2 regions of the Streptomyces sp. NBC_01460 genome follow, and region 2 is predicted to be linked to the other one. Evidence: riboswitches for the same ligand, from Rfam matches in the RefSeq annotation. Region 2 holds a riboswitch; the other holds the start of a gene.
What was found. Region 2 has a riboswitch for glycine ahead of gcvT (glycine cleavage system aminomethyltransferase GcvT). Riboswitches for the same ligand answer to the same signal wherever they lie in the genome.
Positions count from the first base shown of each region.

Region 1 (5,123 bases), 4.6 Mb from region 2:
GAGCTCGTCGCGATGCTTGGCGATCTTGGCCCGGAGATCCTCTATGTCGACCTCTCCGTCGTCGGCGGTCTGCACGACGACGACCTTCATGCCGGCCATCACCGCGCTCGCCGCATTGGTGCCGTGCGCGGAGGAGGGGATCAGGCAGACGGTGCGTTCGTGCTCGCCGTTGGCCCGGTGATAGGCGCGCACGGCCAGCAGCCCGGCGAACTCGCCCTGCGAGCCGGCGTTGGGCTGGATGGAGACGGCGTCGTAACCGGTGACCTCGGCGAGGCGCTCCTCCAGCTCACGGATGAGGGTGAGGAAGCCTTGTGCCTGCTCGGCGGGCGCGAAGGGGTGAAGCGCGCCGAATTCGGGCCAGGTGATCGATTCCATCTCGGCGGTCGCGTTCAGCTTCATGGTGCAGGAGCCGAGCGGGATCATGCCGCGGTCCAGCGCGTAGTCGCGGTCGGCGAGCTTACGCAGGTAGCGCAGCATCGCCGTCTCGGAACGGTGCTGGTGGAAGACCGGGTGGGTGAGGACGGCGTCGGTGCGCAGCAGCCCCTCGGGCAGCGCGTCGGCGGTCTCCGCGTCCAGCGCCTCGATGTCGCCGCCGGCCCCGAAGGCCGCCCAGACGGCCGCGACCCGGGCGCGGGTCGTGGTCTCGTCGCAGGCGACGGAGACATGGTCGGCGTCGACCAGGCGCAGGTTCACCCCGCGCTCGCGGGCGTCGGCGACCACCTGGGCGGCCTTGCCCGGCACACGGACGGTGAGGGTGTCGAAGTACGCGCCGTGCACGACCTCCGCGCCGGAGGCCCGCAGCCCCTCGGCGAGGATGGCGGCGAACCGGTGGGTGCGCCCGGCGATCGTCCGCAGCCCGTCGGGACCGTGGTAGACGGCGTACATGCCGGCCATGACGGCGAGCAGCACCTGGGCGGTGCAGATGTTGCTGGTGGCCTTCTCGCGGCGGATGTGCTGCTCACGGGTCTGCAGCGCCAGGCGGTAGGCCTTGTTGCCGTCGGCGTCGACGGACACCCCGACGAGGCGGCCGGGCAGGCTGCGGGCGAACTTCTCGCGTACGGCCATGAAGCCGGCGTGCGGTCCGCCGAAGCCCATCGGGACGCCGAAGCGCTGCGTCGTGCCGACGGCGATGTCCGCGCCCAGCTCGCCGGGCGAGGTGAGGAGCGTCAGGGCCAGCAGGTCGGCCGCGACGGAGACGATCGCCCCCAGCTCGTGCGCCTGCTCGATGACGGGCTTGATGTCGCGTACGGCGCCGGAGGCGCCCGGGTACTGGAGCAGCACCCCGAAGACGCCGCGTTCGGCGACCTCCGCCGGGATGCCCCCGGTGAGGTCGGCGACGACGACCTCGACGCCGGTCGGCTCGGCGCGGGTCTCGATCACCGCGACGGTCTGCGGCAGGGTGTCGGCGTCGACCAGGAAGACGCCGTTCTTCACCTTGCCGACGCGGCGCGCCAGCGCCATGGCCTCGGCGGCCGCGGTGCCCTCGTCGAGGAGCGAGGCGCCGGAGGTGGGAAGCCCGGTGAGGTCGGCGACCATCGTCTGGAAGTTCAGGAGGGCCTCGAGGCGCCCCTGGGAGATCTCCGGCTGGTACGGCGTGTAGGCCGTGTACCAGGCGGGGTTCTCCATGACGTTGCGCAGGATGACGGGCGGGGTGAACGTGCCGTAGTAGCCCAGGCCGATCATCGGTGCGAGCACCTGGTTGCGGTCGGCGAGGCTCCGCAGCTCGGCCAGGACCTCGGCCTCGGTGCGCGCCTCGGGCAGGTTCAGCGCCTCGGCGCTCCTGATCACGTCGGGCACGGCGGCGGCGGTGAGCTCGTCGAGGGAGCCGTAGCCGACCTGGGCGAGCATCTTCGCCTGCGCCCCGGCATCGGGCCCGATGTGGCGCTGCTCGAACGGAATGCCCTGCTCCAGCTGGGAGAGCGGAGTGCGACGGGGGGTCATGATGGAGGCCTCCTGGTCTGCCACGACCTGCGAGGGCGCCACGGCGTGGCTGCCCGAACGGCCTCCCCCTCTGTCATCTCGACCTGAGAGCTTCACCGGCACGCCCCGGGGCGTACCGGCTTTCACCGTCGGTGAGGGCGACACCCGTGACGGCACGTGCCGTACGGATCCCGACCTGCTTTCCAGAGTGACCTCGTCCGTGCGGTACAGGGGCCTGAGAGATTCCGGGGAGGAGTTGCTCCTTCGGCGCCCCCGGATCTCTCCGGAGGACTCTCCCGCACAGGGTCAGCAGCCGTGTTCCAGCCTACCAGCGGGGTCGGTGCGGGCCGTCTCGAGTGGCCGACGGCCCGGATCTGGCCTTTCGTAGAGCCTGTGGAGCAGTCGCGACCACCTGATGCAGTTGTGACCAGTGGGAGGCACCGTGCAGACCGACATCGATCCGCGCAGCCTGATCGGCCGCAAGGCCTTCGACCGTCGTGGTGCCAAGATCGGTACGGTGGACGAGGTCTATCTCGACGATGCGACCGGGGTACCCGAGTGGGCCGCCGTACGCACCGGACTCTTCACCCGGGACGCGTTCGTCCCGCTGGAACCGAGCGAATTCGTCGACGGGGCGCTGCGGATCCCCTTCGACCGGGGCCTGATCAAGGACGCCCCCGACTTCGGCGTGGGCCGCCACCTCTCGCCCGAGCAGGAGCTGCAGCTCTACCGGCATTACGGACTGGACTCCTCGCCCTCGGCCGGCCCTGCCCCCGACAAGGACTTCGGCAAACTGGCCGGCCACGAGGAGTAGTCCACCGGATCCCGCACCAGGGGAAGCGGTTCGGCCGGCCGAAGGTGCGGGTCGTCGATGCGGAACGTACGCACCCGGCCCGGGCCCGTCCACGGCTCCTCGAAACGCACGGTGACCCTGCCGACGCCACTGCCCTGCACCCAGCCGTGCCCGTGGACGTCGTGCCGTACGTCGTGTCCGGCCGGCCAGCGTCGCGAGGACGGCGGCTCGCCGCTCTCCCGGGGGCCCCGGTCGGCGGCCCTCTCCGCCGTGTCGTCGTGTTCGTCCGGGGCGGCGGCCGCGGACCCCTCCGCTGCGTGCTCGGCCTCGGCGGCCTGCGCGAACAGGTCCTCCTGCGTGAAGTCCGCCAGCCCCGTGACGCCCACTCCGAGCAGCCGGACGCCGCCGGTCGTGTCCACGGCCTCCAGAAGCCGTGCGGCGGCCTCGCGGACCACCGCGGGGTCGTCGGTGGGGCCGCGCAGGGTCTCCGACCGGGTGAGCGTCGAGAAGTCGTAGCGGCGCACCTTGAGGACCACGGTGCGCCCGGACCGCCCCGCGTCCCGCAGCCGACGCACGCACCGGTCCGCGAGCCGCTCCACCTCCGACCTGACCCGCACACGGTCGTGCAGGTCCACGTCGAAGGTGTCCTCGACCGACACGGACTTGGCGTCCCTCTCGGCGACGACGGGACGGTCGTCGTAGCCCCGCGCCATGCGGTGGAGCGCGACGCCGTGCGCCTTGCCCAGCAGCCGTACGAGCTCCGCCTCGCCCGCCTCCGCCAGGTGACTGACAAGGGTCATGCCGGCGCGCCGGAGATGGTCGCCGGTGGCGGGCCCCACACCCGGGAGGGTCCGCACCGGCATGGGCGCCAGGAGCTCACGCTCGGTGCCGGGCTCGATCAGCAGCAGACCGTCCGGCTTGGCCTCCTCGGAGGCGATCTTGGCCAGCATCTTGGAGCCGGCCAGTCCGACGGAGCCACTGAGGCCGGTGACGGCCCTGATCACGGTGCGCAGCTGCCCGCCGATCGCGCGGGCGGACGCCGCGTCGTCGGCGACCCCGCCGGCCTCCAGATCGACGAACGCCTCGTCCAGGCTGAGCGGTTCGACGAGGGGTGAGAGCCGCCCGAGGAGCCCCATCACCTGGTCGCTCACCGTGCGGTAGAGCGCGAAACGCGGGACCAGATACGCGGCGTTGGGAGCGAGCCGCCGTGCCTGTGCCATCGGCATCGCCGAATGCACACCCAGCCGCCGCGCCTCGTACGACGCGGTGGCGACCACGCCGCGCATCCCCAGGCCGCCCACCACCACCGGTTTGCCACGCAGGCTTGGCTTCGCCGCCTGCTCCGCAGAGGCGTAGAAGGCATCCATGTCCAGATGCAGAATGGTGGGCGCGGCTCTCACACGGACCGATGGTGCCTCATGCCACTGACATTCGACCCGCCCGACGCACGCGCCGCACCGCTCTGCTCCTGCTCCTGTGGCTCAGCCCGCGCGGTTGCGCCGCCGAGCCAGCTCATCCGCGGGGTTGTGACCGATCAGCGTCTCCCCCGTGTCGACACGCTCTCCGTGGAGCTGGGACAGCGCCGCGTCGACGTCGCGCCAGACGACCCCCACCGCGATGCCGAAGACGCCCTGGCCGCCCTGGAGCAGACTCACGACCTCGTCCGGCGACGAGCACTCGTAGACCGTCGCCCCGTCACTCATCAGGGTCATCCGCTCCAGATCCGTGAACCCGCGGGCCCTGAGGTGCTGCACGGTGGTGCGGATGTTCTGAAGGGCGACCCCCGTGTCCAGGAAACGCTTGACGATCTTGAGCAGAACCACGTCCCGGAAGCTGTAGAGACGCTGTGTCCCCGACCCGTACGCGGGACGCACGCTCGGCTCCACGAGCCCCGTGCGCGCCCAGTAGTCGAGCTGTCGGTAGGTGATGCCGGCAGCCGCGCACGCTGTAGGCCCCCGGTAGCCGATGTCCCCTGCCTCTGCCACACCGTCCGCTGCCACCACCGCCGGCTGAACCGGCTGTCTGATGGAGTGGTCGGCCGCACTGCCGTGCTGCCGGTACGGCCCACCCGCAGCCGTACCGTCGCCGCTGATTCTCACGCCGACCTCCGTCCTTGACCTGCCATCTCGAAGGTAGGCAGTCACCAGGGGTGCGTCAACGATCGCCACACTCGGCACGCCGAGTGATAATCACCCTGAGGGTGGTTTCCCGTGACTGATTTCCGGGAACGGCTTGTCGGATGCGCTGACACCGCCCCCACGGCGGTCACTGGCTGTTCGTGCCGAAGTCCTCCGGCGAGATCTGGTCGAGGAACTCGCGGAACTTCTCCACCTCGTCCTCCTGCTCGTCCGGGATGGCGATGCCGGCGTCGTCGAGCACCCCGTCACTGCCGTAGATCGGCGTGCCGGTG
Region 1 covers NZ_CP109473.1:1,239,547-1,244,669, forward strand. The annotation lists gene gcvP (aminomethyl-transferring glycine dehydrogenase) at 1-1,941, opposite strand, end outside; glycine riboswitch at 2,134-2,229, opposite strand; gene OG488_RS05505 (PRC-barrel domain-containing protein) at 2,363-2,734, shown strand; gene OG488_RS05510 (DNA polymerase IV) at 2,656-4,113, opposite strand; gene OG488_RS05515 (MerR family transcriptional regulator) at 4,195-4,812, opposite strand; gene OG488_RS05520 (bifunctional nuclease family protein) at 4,979-5,123, opposite strand, start outside.
Region 1: linked by a shared signal. The riboswitch ahead of gcvP (aminomethyl-transferring glycine dehydrogenase) and the one ahead of gcvT (glycine cleavage system aminomethyltransferase GcvT) in region 2 are both predicted to bind glycine.

Region 2 (5,123 bases):
TGCCTCGGAGCATCCGGCGCCGCCTGACGCCGTCTCAGTACGCGCGCGGGGCCTGTCCGGTGGCCGGCGGGTAGCCGTAGCCGGGCCCGGTGGGTGCCGGGGCGTGTGCCTCGCGGTCGTAGAACGGCCGTGCGTTGGCGTTCAGCCACATCGCGACCGGGTCGTACTCGTCGGACAGCGAGACCGTGGAGACGGGCAGTCCGTCGGGGACGACGCCGATCGACTGCTGCATCATCGCGCGGACGGCGTCGACGGACGGGCGCCCGGTGTCGTAGAGGTCGAGCCCGATCGCGAGGTACGGGACCCCGAGCGCCGGCTGCACCCAGGCGCGCCGCAGCGCGCGGACGGCGGGGGTGCGGTGGGCGTTCTGCGACAGCAGGGCGTAGAACTGCGGGATCTCGACGGCGGGTTCGGTGAGCCTCAGCGGCCCCGCCGGCATCCGGTCGAGGCCGGTGGCGATGCGGCGCAGGTCCAGCCAGGGAATGCCCACTCCGCCGCCGGGGGCGTGCGGGTTGAGCCAGATGCCCCAGCGGTCGGGGAAGAGGGCGCGGGCGACGTCCCGGCCCGTGGTGACCTCGTGGGCCCTGTTCCAGCCGCTCGCCGAGAGCTCCTGGGCGGAGGTCACGCACGGGGCGTAACCCAGGCCGTCGACCTCCATGTTGCCGTACTGGGCGTCGGGGGAGCCCGCCGTGCCGTGCCAGAGCAGCATCCAGACCTGGCCGTCCGACAGTGACCGCAGCAGCGACTCGTAGGTGTCGAGGCGCCCGGGGGCCACTTGGCGCAGCATGTGCTCGACCTGCCCGGCCGCCGCGGTGCCTGACGCACTCACCTGGGTCCCGCCCCTCTTCGATCCGCTGTTCCCGCATGCCTCGCGGTGCTGTGGCGCCGCTCCCGGGCACACGGGGCGGCCTCGTCATCCAACCAGCTTATGCGCCGCCCCCGACACCGACTCGACGCCATGTGCCCGTACGGGTACGGCCCTCAGTGCCCGTCGTGCCGGTAGAACGGGCGCACCTTCTCCAGCATCCAGTCGCCGACCGGATCCTGCGCCACGTCGAGCAGGAGGAGATTGACCGGCCAGGGGACCTGGGCCCGGCCCAGCGCACGCCCCAGGGCGTCCATCGGGACGCTCTGCGTCGCCGCGTCCAGGACGGCGAGTTCGACGCCGACGAAGAGGACGGGGCTGTCGCCCTCGATGCTGGCCAGCACCCTGCGCGCGGTGCCCACGACACCGGTCGCCTGGAATTCGGCGGACACCGCGGACAGGAAGTCGACGGGGTCCTCCTTCCAGTCCGGCTCGTACAGCCGGACCCGGCCACCGCTCGCGGGGCCGTCCAGCGCGGTGCGCCCGGCCCGGCAGAGCTCGGCGACGGCGGGCGGCGGCAGGGGTATCCCGACCGCGCCGCCCGGATTGACCGCGATGCCGAGCTGCGGCGGGAGCCCGCGGGCGAACTCGCGCGCGGGTGCGACGGTGAAGGAGAGATGGGGGCCGACGCACTGGAGGAACTGCGCCTCGGAACTGAAGACGGGAACGTACGCGCCGCCCTCGATGTCGACCGTCGGCAGGTCGAGGGCGGTGCTGTCGGGTCCGCCGCCGTTCGGCAGCGGCACCCAGATCTGGCTGCGGCCGAGCACCTCGACCAGCCGTCCCCCCGCGCCGGGGACGCCGAGCGAGGCGCTGAGCACTTCTTCGAGCTCGTTGGCCGGCCATCCCTGCGACGGATGCGGAGCCTGGGCCTGAGCCGGAATGTCCACGGTGTCTGTGTCCCTTTCTCGCCGTGCGGTGCGGCTGAAACCTTAGACCGGCTCGCGCCGTGAAGGCAGTGCCGCAGGCGGGAGCGGCCTCCGGGGCCACCGCACCGTCCAGATTCCGGACACCGGACGGGAGGGGTGCGAACTGTGCGTATGCGAATGGTGACGCCTCGGACCACACCTCCGGCTGCCCCGGAACCGCACGGTCCGCCCCCGTCATGAATCGACCCCCGACCGCCTACTCCTGCGGGAGCCGGGCCGCCGGGAAGGAGATCCGGAGGATCGCCGCAGCGGCCTCGCGGTCGAGCAGGACCGCCGAGGCGCACCCCGGTGGCAGCACCCCGCTCTCGGTGTCGCGCAGCAGCCGCCCGACCGCGCGCCGGTGCCGGGCGAACGCGTATCCGGAGACTCCGCGCCCCCGCTCCCGCTGCCCCTGCCTGGCCACCCGGGGGGTGACGTCGAGCAGCACGAGGTGCAGGGTGCTGCCCCGGCGCCGGGCCTCGCGCGCCAGCCAGCGCCGCACCCAGGCCTGCGTGCCGCAGTCGTGCACGACGACGGAGCCGCCCGCCCGCAGGGCCCGCCACAGCCCGGCGTAGTGCGCGACGCGCACCAGGGGGCGGTAGAGGGCGTACGGGAGTAATCCGGGCAGGGCGGCCGCCCAGCGGTCCCTGGTGTCCTGGGAGTCGATCGCGTGCTCCAGGACCGCCCGCCGGATCAGCGTCGACTTGCCGCTGCCGGGCAGCCCCGAGACCACCACCACGTCACCGGCCGCGAAGTCCAGCCCGCGCGGACCGGCGCCGCCCTTGCCCCGCAGGTCACTGACCACCGGAGCACCCCCGTCCACCGGCTCTCGGGCGGGCACGCCCGGCTGCCGCGGCATCGCACCGCGTGCCGCCCCCGCCGTTGTCGCGTAGCGCTGCAACGTCATCGCCTTCCCCCTGCCGATTCACCCACCGACCTGTCCACGAAGTGTAAAGAAAAGGTAATGCGGCACAACCGCTTCCGGCTCCACGTGTCGGCGCCGGCACCCGTAAGGACCGGGACGCCCCACTCTCCCCCAAGGCGTGCGATGATGACCCCGCCAACTGCATACCGGCCGTTTGAATCCGCGCGGGAGAGTCCCGGTCACTGTGTGCGCCGGGCGCCGAAGGAGCAAGTTCCTCCCTTGAATCTCTCAGGCCCCGTACCGCGTGGATGAGGCAGATCTGAAAAGCGGGCCGCTGTGCGGCTCCACCCAAGGTGCAAGCCGACCCTGACGGGGCTGTCCCCGTCAGGACCCTTTCAGGGGCTCTCGGCGAACCTCTCAGGTTCCGATGACAGATGGGGAGGGAACCACCCCCCTGTCGTCATGCCCTGGAGCCATGTCCATGAGCACTGCCCCGAGCGCCGCCCCCCGCCTGACCGCCCTCGATGCCCTGCATCGCTCCCTGGGCGCGACCATGACCGACTTCGCCGGCTGGGACATGCCGCTGCGCTACGCCAGCGAGCGCGACGAGCACAACGCCGTGCGCACCCGGGCCGGACTCTTCGACCTGTCGCACATGGGCGAGATCACCGTCACCGGACCGCAGGCCGCGGCCTTCCTGAGCTTCGCGCTGGTGGGCAACATCGCCACCGTCGGCGTGGGCCGGGCCCGCTACACGATGATCGTCGCGGAGGACGGCGGGATCCTGGACGACCTGATCGTCTACCGCCTGGCCGACAGCGAGTACATGGTGGTCGCCAACGCGGGCAACGCCCAGCTCGTCCTGGACACCCTGACCGGGCGCGCCGGCGGCTTCGACGCCGAGGTGCGGGACGACCGCGACGCGTACGCGCTGATCGCCGTCCAGGGCCCCGACTCCCCCGCCGTACTGAAGTCGGTCACGGACGCCGACCTGGACGGACTGAAGTACTACGCCGGGCTCCCCGGGACGGTCGCCGGCGTCCCCGCGCTCATCGCCCGTACCGGCTACACCGGTGAGGACGGCTTCGAGCTCTTCGTCGCCCCCGCCCACGCCGAGCAGCTGTGGACGGCCCTCACCGAGGCCGGCGCGCCGTACGGGCTGATCCCCTGTGGGCTCTCCTGCCGCGACACGCTCCGCCTGGAGGCGGGCATGCCTCTGTACGGACACGAGCTGACCACCGCGCTGACGCCCTTCGACGCGGGCCTGGGCAGGGTCGTGAAGTTCGAGAAGGAGGGCGACTTCGTGGGCCGCGAGGCGCTGACCGCCGCGGCGGAGCGGGCGGAGACCGCGCCGCCGCGCAAGCTCGTCGGCCTGGTCGCCGAGGGCCGCCGGGTCCCGCGGGCGGGCTTCCCGGTCGTCGTCGGCGGGGAGGTCGTGGGCGAGGTCACGTCCGGCGCGCCGTCGCCCACCCTGGGCAAGCCGATCGCCATGGCCTACGTGGACGCGGCGCACGCCGAGCCCGGCACCGAGGGTGTCGGGGTCGACATCCGGGGCACGCACGAACCGTACGAGGTCGTGGCGCTGCCCTTCTACAAGCGCCGTAAGTGACACAGCGCCCGCGCACGTGACGCAGTCGTGTCTCACACCGTAAGACCACCGTTCATCAGCACTCCCCCGCGTACAGGAGAATTCAGGTCATGAGCAACCCCCAGCAGCTGCGGTACAGCAAGGAGCACGAGTGGCTGTCGGCCCTCGAGGACGGCGTGGCCACGGTCGGCATCACCGAGTTCGCGGCCAACGCGCTCGGTGACGTCGTCTACGCCCAGCTCCCGGAGGTCGGTGACGCGGTGACCGCGGGCGAGACCTGCGGTGAGCTGGAGTCGACCAAGTCGGTCAGCGACCTGTACTCGCCGGTGACCGGCGAGGTGACCGCGGCCAACCAGGACGTCGTGGACGACCCGTCGCTGGTGAACTCCGCCCCCTTCGAGGGCGGCTGGCTGTTCAAGGTGCGCGTCGCGGAGGAGCCGAACGACCTTCTCTCCGCCGACGAGTACACCGCGTTCTCCGGCAACTGAGACCTTAGGGACCCACTGATGTCGCTTCTCAACTCCTCCCTCCACGAGCTGGACCCGGACGTCGCCGCCGCCGTCGACGCCGAGCTCCACCGCCAGCAGTCCACCCTCGAGATGATCGCCTCGGAGAACTTCGCTCCGGTCGCGGTCATGGAGGCGCAGGGCTCCGTCCTCACCAACAAGTACGCCGAGGGCTACCCCGGCCGCCGCTACTACGGTGGCTGTGAGCACGTCGACGTGGTCGAGCAGATCGCGATCGACCGCATCAAGGCGCTCTTCGGTGCCGAGGCCGCGAACGTCCAGCCGCACTCGGGTGCGCAGGCCAACGCCGCCGCGATGTTCGCGCTGCTGAAGCCGGGCGACACGATCATGGGTCTGAACCTGGCCCACGGCGGTCACCTGACCCACGGCA
Region 2 covers NZ_CP109473.1:5,800,336-5,805,458, reverse strand. The annotation lists gene OG488_RS26350 (enhanced serine sensitivity protein SseB C-terminal domain-containing protein) at 35-829, opposite strand; gene OG488_RS26345 (enhanced serine sensitivity protein SseB) at 982-1,755, opposite strand; gene OG488_RS26340 (AAA family ATPase) at 1,991-2,680, opposite strand; glycine riboswitch at 2,854-2,951, shown strand; gene gcvT (glycine cleavage system aminomethyltransferase GcvT) at 3,120-4,247, shown strand; gene gcvH (glycine cleavage system protein GcvH) at 4,337-4,714, shown strand; gene glyA (serine hydroxymethyltransferase) at 4,733-5,123, shown strand, end outside.